DNA from 3 places in the Sinorhizobium alkalisoli genome. Region 3 is predicted to be linked to each of the others. Evidence: riboswitches for the same ligand, from Rfam matches in the RefSeq annotation. Region 3 holds a riboswitch; each other region holds the start of a gene.
The links. A riboswitch is a leader RNA that binds a small molecule or an ion and turns the genes downstream of it on or off. The one in region 3 is predicted to bind cobalamin.

Region 1: another riboswitch for cobalamin. It lies ahead of EKH55_RS29370 (DUF1636 family protein); the one in region 3 lies ahead of EKH55_RS10980 (CbtB domain-containing protein).
Region 2: another riboswitch for cobalamin. It lies ahead of bluB (5,6-dimethylbenzimidazole synthase); the one in region 3 lies ahead of EKH55_RS10980 (CbtB domain-containing protein).

Annotation. Positions count from the first base shown of each region.
Region 1 is NZ_CP034909.1:1,941,072-1,944,339, forward strand. Features, by position in the region: gene EKH55_RS09495 (mechanosensitive ion channel domain-containing protein) at 1-726, opposite strand, end outside; gene EKH55_RS29365 (DUF924 family protein) at 1,078-1,638, opposite strand; gene EKH55_RS29370 (DUF1636 family protein) at 1,723-2,121, opposite strand; cobalamin riboswitch at 2,244-2,456, opposite strand; gene EKH55_RS09505 (SLC13 family permease) at 2,555-3,268, opposite strand, start outside.
Region 2 is NZ_CP034909.1:1,662,929-1,666,196, forward strand. Features, by position in the region: gene EKH55_RS08160 (DUF2865 domain-containing protein) at 1-983, shown strand, start outside; gene bluB (5,6-dimethylbenzimidazole synthase) at 1,036-1,743, opposite strand; cobalamin riboswitch at 1,788-1,998, opposite strand; gene EKH55_RS08170 (TolB family protein) at 2,126-2,956, opposite strand; gene EKH55_RS08175 (NAD+ synthase) at 2,960-3,268, opposite strand, start outside.
Region 3 is NZ_CP034909.1:2,257,865-2,261,132, reverse strand. Features, by position in the region: gene EKH55_RS10990 ((2Fe-2S)-binding protein) at 1-303, shown strand, start outside; gene EKH55_RS10985 (CbtA family protein) at 512-1,267, opposite strand; gene EKH55_RS10980 (CbtB domain-containing protein) at 1,582-1,758, opposite strand; cobalamin riboswitch at 1,799-2,062, opposite strand; gene EKH55_RS10975 (anthrone oxygenase family protein) at 2,270-2,746, shown strand; gene EKH55_RS10970 (cystathionine gamma-synthase family protein) at 2,748-3,268, opposite strand, start outside.

The sequences.
Region 1 (3,268 bases), 320 kb from region 3:
CAGGCGCTTGTAGTTCCAGGCAAAGGTCAACCAACTGCTGACGCTGCGCCACAATGCGGTGGCTTCGGCCGCCGTCGCTGTAAACGCCTCGCTCAGCATCTCCGCCGAAACGTTCGTATGCCTCAGCAGCGTAGTGGAGAACAGTGCCCGACGTGTCGCGGTTATCGTGCCGGCAAGCCGTCGCGCCTCGCCGGCAAGACTCTCCGCACGGGCCGCGATCGCATTGATCGCCGCCCGTTCGGCAAGCAGTCGTTGTCGCTCCTCCGTCACGATTGCCGCCTCCGGCGGCTGGTCCTTGCCCGGCGGCTCGCCAAGCTCTTCCAGGCGCGCCTTGATGTCGTCCAGTCGTGGCCGGGTGGCCGCGGCGGCCGAAACGATCTCCTTGGCAAGAGCGTCGGCCTGTACCTTCAATTCGGCAAGGCGCGTGTCATCGTCTTTTGCATTGGCAACGCGCTCCCCCAGTTGCTTGAGATCGCGCTCGGCTTTGGTCAGTTGCGCTTCCGCCTGCTGCAGCACCGGCGATGCGGCAGCTCCGGCGCCCGCTTCACCCCGTGGCGCCGGTTGTCCCGACCGGGCAGGCTCGGCTGCCGGGGCGGGCGATTGTTGAGCGGGCTCGCTTTGCTCCACGGGCCGAGCCGCGTCCTGGGCCGTCGCCGGCGCGCCGCCGGCGAGCGCCAGCACAACCAAAGCAAACAAGAGGGCGGTCAATTGTGCTGCCGAACGCAATTCAAGATCCTTCGCAATCCGTCTATCGCCGATGGGCTCGCCAAAGCGAGCGCCATCATGTCCGATCTGCATACGCAACAAGGCGAAAAGATGCAAAACGGCATCTTTTGCGACTTGCCCGTCAATGACCGCCCGCGCGTCTTTTTCGGACGCATTCAGACGCACATAAAGCGCCGCGCGTCTTTTTAGACGCGCAAAGGTCGCTGTAACACTTTGAATTGCTGCATGTCTTTGTCCTTAAATCGAGGTCGATTAAAGGAGACATGCAGTAGGTCGCCGCATTCTTTGAATCGGCGCATTGCGCTTTGCGAGGACCGTCACTTCGCTCCTATGCCCTGAAGCGGAGCACCGTCAGAACCCCGCGCCAGGCTTAGCCAGATAGGCCTCCTCCGCCGGCGTCGACCGGCGCCCGACGATGCCGTTGCGATGGGGAAAGCGGCCGAACTGCTCGATGACCTCGCGATGGCGGATCGCATAATCGAGATAGTTGGGCTCGCCGAGCTCGGTAAAGAGCTTCACCGACATCGTCTGATCGGCGAGGTTCTCGGAATGCTCGAACGGCATGTAGAAGAAGGCGCGCCATTCCGGCGACACCGCCTTGTCGGCGCTGGCGCCGATGGCAAGCTGTGCTTCGCGCAGGGCGAGTCCGTCGGTCGCAAACGCCAGCGGCGATCCGCGATACATATTGCGCGGGAGCTGATCGAAAAGAATGATCGCGGCGAGCCAATTGCGCGGGCTCGCCCTCCAGACATCGTCGACATGCCTTGAAAGCGCCAGATGCGCATCCCGGAAGCGCTGCACGCACTCGCGATCGAGTTCGGCGCTCGGCGTGAACCAGTGCTCGTAGGAAAGCTCCCCGAACCAGAAACGCAGCACGTCCTCCGGTGTGCAGTTGGTGCTTTGGTCAGTCATTCCGGCCCCTCTCCTTCTGACGGTCGCGAGTGGTCAGATAGGCGATCGACTCCACGATTTCCAGCCGGCCCTCGGCGGCCTCCATCACTGGAAATGCCCGGCAAGCGCCTCGGAGACGATCAGCGCCGCCGGAACGCGGGCGAGATTGCCGCCGCCGGCGGCGCTCGGCCCGCCGTCCACGCCGCCATTCGCATAGGCGACGGCGAAGCCGACGAGATCGTCGATATTCTCTTCGGCCGCGACATCGCCGAAGAGATACGTCGCCCTGCCCGATGCCTGGAAGGCAATGGTGCAGGGACGGGTGCAGGCGGCCATGCACACCGTCCCGGCAATCGCGAAATCATCGGCGAGCGGCTTGCCGAGCGCCGAAATGCTGCCGTTGAGCATGGCAAGCAACCGGGCACCCGGTAGGCACGGCCCGCCTGTTAAGTGGCACTCGGTCGAAAGCGTTATCTTGTGCGCTGATTGATGCGAATTCGCCATGGCTGTTCTCCGCCGGCCCCTGCCAGCTTTGCAAGGGGGCCGCAGAGAATGGCGAAACTCGAAACCGACGATTGACGCCGGACAGAAGCCGCTTCTTTTCCATCGGAACACCCCGTCCGTTGTGGTTGATCGGTTCGATGGCAGGTCTCCTGGCTCGCGGGTCGCGGCGCATCCACGTCTTCCCGGCCTCCCGGCCAGTGACATGTTGTGGATGCGCTTTCCGCTCACAGTTGCGGGGGCAGCCACGGCATCGGCCCCTTTCGGGCATCCTCACCGCGTTCCCTTTTCAGCCGCTGCCGAGTTTCGGCAGCAGCACCATCACGCCCTTGGTTGCACGAGTCTCGGCTCGATGCAATGGGGTCGGGATAATGATCGACAGTGCCGTCCGCCCTTCTTCGCTGCTCCTTCGCGATCACGGCGGAAGACCGGCTCGCTATTGCAGCGGCCAGAACCACATCAGCAAGGGCACCGTGGCAAGGATGATGACGATCGACAGCGGCAGTCCGAGCCGCGGATAGTCGCCGAACCGGTAGCCGCCCGGGCCCATCACCAGCGTATTGCACTGGTGCCCGATCGGGGTGAGGAAATCCGAACCGGCGCCGATCGCCACCGCCATCAGAAAGGCGTCCGGCCTGTAGCCGAGCGTGGCGGCGAAGCTCACGGCGATCGGGGCCATGACGAGCACGGTCGCGGCGTTGTTGAGAAACGGCGTCACCGCCATCGCCGCAATCAGGATGAGCGCCAGCGCCCCGGCCGGCGGCAGGTTGGTGGCTATGCCGCCGAGCCAGCCGGCGATCAGGTCCGAGCCGCCCGTCGTGCGCAGCGAGTCGCTGACGGGGATGAGCGCCGCCAGCATCACCAGGATCGGGCCGTCGACGGCCCGGTAGACGTCCCGCAGCGGGATGACGCGGAAGATCACCATGGCAAGGGCCGCAGCGAAGAAGGCGACCGGCACCGGCACCAGGCCGACCGCGGTCGTCGCCATCGCCGCCGCCAGCAGCAGCAGCGGCAGGGTTCCGCGCCGGATCGTGCCGAGCAGAATCTCGCGCTGCGCCAGCGGCAGGCAGCCGAAGTCCTGCAGGAAGACCGGCAGCTCGCTTCGCGCCCCCTGCAGCACCACGATATCGCCGGCCTGCAGCCGGATGCT
Region 2 (3,268 bases), 590 kb from region 3:
TCAGCTCGAATGCAAACCTCAGCGATTTCACCGGCGCCATTTCCCGCCAGAACATTGAGCTTCGACGCGCCAGGAACGAGCTCAGGCGGCTCGGATGCAGTCGCGGCAGCATCATCGTCATCGACGACAATACTCCCTTCTGCGCCGAACTCGACGACACGATCGCACGGATGGAGGCCAATCTCCAGGAATTGAAAGTCCATCGGCAGCAGCTGGTGTCGAACGGTCGCGCAGACGCGCGCCGGCGCATTCTCGCCGCGATGGAGATCAACGGCTGCATTCCGGTGCGCGGCGACGAGGGGGGCGAGCTGGACGAGTTCGCGACGACAACCGAGGCCGACATCCATCGCAACATCCTCAGGGATCTTGCACCGGACGACGAGGATTATCCGTTGCTCTTCGAAGAGCCCGGGATCCAGGATTTCTCGCCGATGGAGGGATACGGGAACGGTCGCTTGCGGACCATGTGCGTGCGCACCTGCGACGGCGCTTTCTTCCCGATCTCGTCGAATGCCTCGCCGGCGGATTTCCCGCGCGACGCCGAGCTCTGCCGCGCCCGTTGCCCCCAGACAGAGACCGAACTCTATTTTCACGTGCTTGCCACCGAGGAGAGCGACCAGATGGTCTCGGCTTCGACCGGCAGGCCCTACCGCGAACTGCCGACGGCCTTTGCCTACCGCACGCGCGACGTCGCTTCACGAGGCGCCTGCGGCTGCAAGCCCGCAAAGGCAGCCGGGCGGACGAACCGGGAGAGCACCTCCGAAGCCAGTCTCGCGGCGAGCCCCTCTGTCGTGACGATCGGCGGCGCCAAGGTGGGAAGGACGACTGAAGGCGCGGCCGCAAGGCCAACGAAAGAGCGCCCCTACGACCCGAAGAGCGCCAAGGTGCGCATTGTCGGTCCGACCTTCCTGCCGCCGGAAGAAAGCGCGATCGACCTCAAGAACCCCTTGGGACCAAGCTTTCAGCCGCAACAGGAGAATTGACGACGCTCACCTTTCACACGAGCCTATCCAGGCAAGACGTTGAAAAAGCGCGCTATCTCCGACCTGCATCAAGGTCCGCGGAAATGCCCCACTCCTCCTCGAAGGTCAGCTCTGCGAGCGGCAGCCGCTGGCGCCATCCCTTTGCCGCCAACTCCGGCTGCTGATAGAGCCGGTCGACGAAACCGAGGCATAGCCAGGCGACGATTTCGATGTGCTCCGGTATGCCCAGGATGGCCTTGATCTCGCTTTCATGAAAGATGCTGACCCAGCCGACGCCGACGCCCTCGGCGCGCGCGGCGAGCCAGAGGTTCTGCACCGCGCAGACGGTGGAGTAGACGTCCATCTGCGGGTTGTGGGTGCGCCCGAGGACGACCGAGCCGCCGCGGGTGCGATCGCAGGTCACGCAGACGCTGAGTGGCGCCTTGCGAATTCCTTCGAGCTTGAGTGCGCGATATTTCGCCTGCGCTTCGCCCGCGAACATTCGCGCGGCCTCCTCGTTGGCGCGCTGGAAGGCCTGCCACGCCTTCTCCCGCGTCTCCTCTCCGCGCACGAGAATGAAGTTCCAAGGCTGCATGAAGCCGACGGACGGCGCATTATGGGCGGCGGCCAGCAGCCGTGCTATCAGGGGTTCGGGCAGCGGCTCGGAGAGAAATTCGTCTCGCACGTCGCGGCGGGTCTCGATCGCACGGTAGACGGCGGCACGCTCGTCCGGCGAAAAGGCTCCAGCTGCGACAAGGCAGCCGCTCGGGTCAGGCAGCATCGTTCGATCCCCAACAATGCACAACCTCCCGCCGTCCGCGCGGGGCCGGTCCATCTTGCCAGGCCGGTCTTCTGACTCCGGTTCGTCCGGCCGCGCCGCCTTCCCGAATCGCCTGAGGATTCAGTGGCAAGGCTCCGAATCTCTTCAGAGCATGACTGGCGTGGCCGTCCCCGTCACAGCGTTGGGCACGTGCCGGAATTGCACCGACTTCCCGATTCTCCCGCGCTTGCGGGCACCTGACGAGCGCCATATGGACACAGGCACCCACGAAAGGCAAGGCATGCCTTACAGCGCCGCGCGTCTTTCAGACGCCAAAGGTCGCTGCAACTCTTTGAGTCTGCGCATCAGCCCGAAAATCGGTTCCGATTTTCGGGCTGATGCGCTACCGTTCGGGCCGGTAGCGCACGTAGGCGAAGGCTTCGCCTGATGGTGACCAGTTCGGAACATTCATGGTTCCCTGCCCGCCGAAGAGTTCGAAGAGGACGCGCGGATCGCCGCCTTCCGGATTCATCAGCCTTAGCCGCACGTCGAGATCGCGCGGGTGGTCGGAGACGTCGCCGTCATAGGAGAGTACCAGGAGGTTTCGGCCATCCGGCGACGGATGTGGAAACCAATCGCCATAGGGGCTGTTGGTGATGCGCTGAACATCGCTGCCGTCGGGCCGGATCCGCCAGATCTGCATGCTCCCGGTGCGGCTGGAGTTGAAATAGATCCACTTGCCGTCGGGCGACCAGTCCGGCCCGTCGTTGCGGCCCTCACCCCACGTCAGCCGGCGCTCCTCGCCGCCCCCGACGGAAATCGTGTAGATGTCGAAGACCTGGTCTCGGATTCCGCAATAGGTCAGCGTCCGGCCATCGGGCGACCAGCCGTGCCAATAGGAAGGGAGCTTCGGTGTGACGAGCCGCGGCGCGCCGCCCTCGACCGGCAGGAGATAGATCGCCGACTTGCCGAATTCGGTTTTGTCGCTGATGGCGAGCGTCGTGCCGTCCGGCGAAATCCCGTGGTCGTTGTTGCACTGCCGGGCGAAGCCCGTGTCGATCTCGACCGGCTCCGGCGCCCCGTCGAGCGCTATGCGATAGAGCCGTCCATCGCCATTGAAGACGAGGAAGCGCCCGTCCGGCGACCAGTTCGGCGCTTCGACCAGCCGCTCCGTCTGCCAGACCACGCGGGTCTCAGCCGTCGCGATGTCGAAGATCTCCACCGAACTGCGCATGGACTATCCCCTGTCGCGGAAGCGGTTGGTGATGGGGTAGCGCCGGTCGCGACCGAAATTCTTCTTGGTGATCTTCACGCCCGGCGCCGACTGCCGGCGCTTGTATTCCGCGATGTAAAGCAGGTGCTCGACGCGGTGGACGATTGCCTCCTCGTGGCCGCGTGCGACGATTTCGTCGGTGCTCATCTCCTTTTCCACCAGGCATTCGAGGATGTCGTCAAGCACCGGATAAGGCGGCAGCGAATCCTGATCGGTCTGGTTCGGCCGAAGCTCGGCGGATGGCGCCTTGTCGATGATGTTCCGCGGAATGAC
Region 3 (3,268 bases):
CGGGGGGAGCAGGCGGTCGCGATCGAGCGGGCTCTCGCCATCGTCAAACGCGCGGGCTCACCGCTCGCGTCGCGCGACCTGCGATATGAAGAGATAAGCGTCGAAACCCCGGGCGGTGCGCTTTGTCGAACCTATCGGATGCGCAGCGGCTGCTGTCTCTACTATCGGACGGAAGGCGGCGATTTCTGCGACACCTGCGTGCTGCTGAGGACCGAGACACGGCGCGAGAGATTAAAGGCGCATTTGCTTGAGACGGAGAGGAAGTCGGTTGGATGTGAAGTGGTGGATTGTCACCCACGATAGAATGGACGCACTCACCAAACTGACTGAGAATGCCCTTAGCCGAACCAAGCCCCTCCCCACAGGTGGGAGGGGCTTGGAGCCCGCGGCGATCGCCTGCGCTCCCCAATACCCTTAGCGTCTGTTCCAAAGGGCGAGATTTGGGTGGAAACGGTGCGGCCGAGAAAGCCCCTCCCACCTGTGGGGAGGGGTTGGGGAGGGGTGAGCCTGCTTAGCCGGCCTTCACGACCCGGTCGTTGATGAAGCCCGAAACGATGCCGAGGACGATCCAGAAGGCGAGTGTCGTGGCTAGTGCCGCAACCGCGAATTCCGCGCCAAGGACGGCCGGAACGTTGCTCGATATATCGAGCGGCTGCGGCGCGCCATAGGCGTGAGGTGCGGCGATCAGCACGAGGCCCGCGACCTTCGAGCCCAGTTCTCTGCGCAAGGCCAGCAGGTAGAGACCCGCGGCAGAGAGCAGCACGGTCAAGGCCCACCAGACCTGGCGCTCGCCAAGGTCGGCAGCCGGGAAGCCGGGCAGCTCCGGCGGCAAACCGAGCGCCGGCAGCATGTGCACGGCTAGCCAGCCGCAGGCGCCCCAGAGCGCCCCGTTTGCAAGCGTGATCCGATGGCCTGTCATGATGCTGATGCCGGCAAGCAGCAGCGAGAAGCCGGCGCCCGTGACCAGGTTGGCGAGCAGCGTTCCTGAAAAGCGGCTCATGCCGAACAGGATTCCGCTCTCCTCCTCGTGTCCGCCCTCATGGGCATAGGCGGGCGTTATCGGCGAAACGAAGGCGAGAAGTTTTTCGAGCGGCGAAACACCGTTCAGAGACGAATGCTCCTCGTGACCCGCAGCAGGCTGCTCTCCGCCCTCGAATTCCTCGGCATGCAGGATCAGCGGCGTGACGCGCAGTTCCTGGGCGGCGGTCATGAAGACGCCGGCGATCAGCCCGGCCACGATTGCGGCCAGAAGTGTCTTGACGATCATGTGTCGATTTTCCTCAATGCAGCGCTTCCCCTACTGCATGTCTCCTTTAATCGTCCTCGATTTAACGACAAAGACATGCAGCAATATAAGGTGCTACAGCGGCCTTTGCGCGTCTGATAACGCGCGCGGCGCTGTAGGGAGCACGGTCCAGCCAACGCAGTCGGGCACCCCTACAGCGCCCTGCGCCTTTCAGAGCGCACAAAGGACGCCGATGCGCGAGCCGCGACATCATGCCGGATGGCATGCGCACATGCTCGGAGCGCCTGACGGTTCTGTTCAGCTTCGATCCGGAACGCGCAAGGCGTTCCATTGGCTTAGTGGCAGGGGAAGCCGTAGGAATGGCGGGTGTCGTGCGCCGTGTCGTGGAGCACGGCCGAATTTGCAAGGCCTGCACCGAAGACGAGGAAACCGCCGATCATAAGGGCAAGAATGCCCGCAACCAGACGATCGCTGAGGGAGAGCGAAACGCTCGAAACGTTAGACGTAGCCATGACAACCTCCGTGATGGCAAGGGATGTTCCCGATTGGGCATTGCGCCCGCATCGATTGGCAGGTTTCCTGGCTCGCGGCGTCAGGTGTTGCACCAGGGATTTGCCTCGCCTTCCCAGATCGAACCGCCCTCTTGCGGTCTTCTCCAGTGGCTTTTTCCGGATCGCTCCGGAACGGCAAATTCACACCGCACTACAGTCGCGGGGTCGGCCGTGATTAAGATGCCCAGCTTGGGTCCACCCGTCACGTTCCCGTTTACTCCCGAAGCGCGTTCGCTTTCCGGGAACCAATCGATCCCCGATGATTAGGTGCGGCCGCGCCTGATGTCAATCGAGCCGGACCCGTAAAATGAACGGGATTGATGCCAGGCGCGGGCTTGCGAAATGGCGGGCGGCCGATCTTTCCAAAATGGTGCTGCGCCTCGTGACTGTATCGCGCCTCTCGTCTATCTCTGCAGTTGCGTTCCCGTTCCGAGCGCTTGCAGTTCCCGCTTGCTCGATCTGGAGATAAGTTATGGCAGCTTTCGTTCCCGGCCTTGCTTTTGCAGCCGCCATCGGTTCCGGCCTGATGGCGGGGCTCTTCTTCGTCTTCTCGGTCTGCGTCATGCGGGCCCTGTCGCGGCTTCCGGCGGAACAGGGAATAGCCGCCATGAACGCCATAAACGTGGCGATCCAGAACCCGTTGTTCCTGGTTGCCTTCATGGGCACCGCGATTCTCGGCCTGGCGCTGATTGTTGCTGCTTTCATAATGGGCGAGAGGGGGAGCTACCTGCTTGCTGCCGGTGGGCTCGCCTATCTCGTCGGCACATTCCTGGTGACGGTCATTTTCAACGTTCCTTTGAACGATGCGCTCGCAGCGGCGCGCGGCGAGGCTGCCGCAGCGCTCTGGCAGCAGCGCTACCTGACCGACTGGGTTCGCTGGAATCATGTCCGCACTATCGCCTCGATCGGGGCGCTGGCGCTTTTCGTGCTCGGCCTCGCCCGCAGTTGAATCAGGCCGTCGTCAAGGCATTGGCGAGGTCGGCGACGAGGTCGTCCGGATGCTCGATGCCGATCGACAGGCGGATGGTCGATTCGAGCACGCCGATCCGGCGCCTGACCTCGATCGGCACGCCCGAATGGGTCATGGCGGCCGGGTGGCTTGCGAGCGATTCGGTGCCGCCGAGGCTGACTGCGAGCTTGAAGATCTGCAGCGCATTCAAGAAGCGGAAGGCCGCCTCCTGGCCGCCGGCGATGTCGAAGGAGAATGTCGAGCCGGCGCCGGTGCACTGGGCGGCGAAGACACGGCCGGCATTCGATTCCCCGTCGTCGAAGGGCAGGTAGTGAATGCGCTCGACCTTCGGATGGTCGCGCAGGAATTCGGCGACGATACGGGCGTTGTCGTTCGCCTTCTCCATCCTGACCGACAGGGTTTCGAGCGATCGGCCGATCATCCAGCAGGAATGCGGGTCGAGCTGAGTGCCGATCGCCCCGCGCAGCGCCTTCACCTGTTTGACGAGGGCCTTGGAACCGA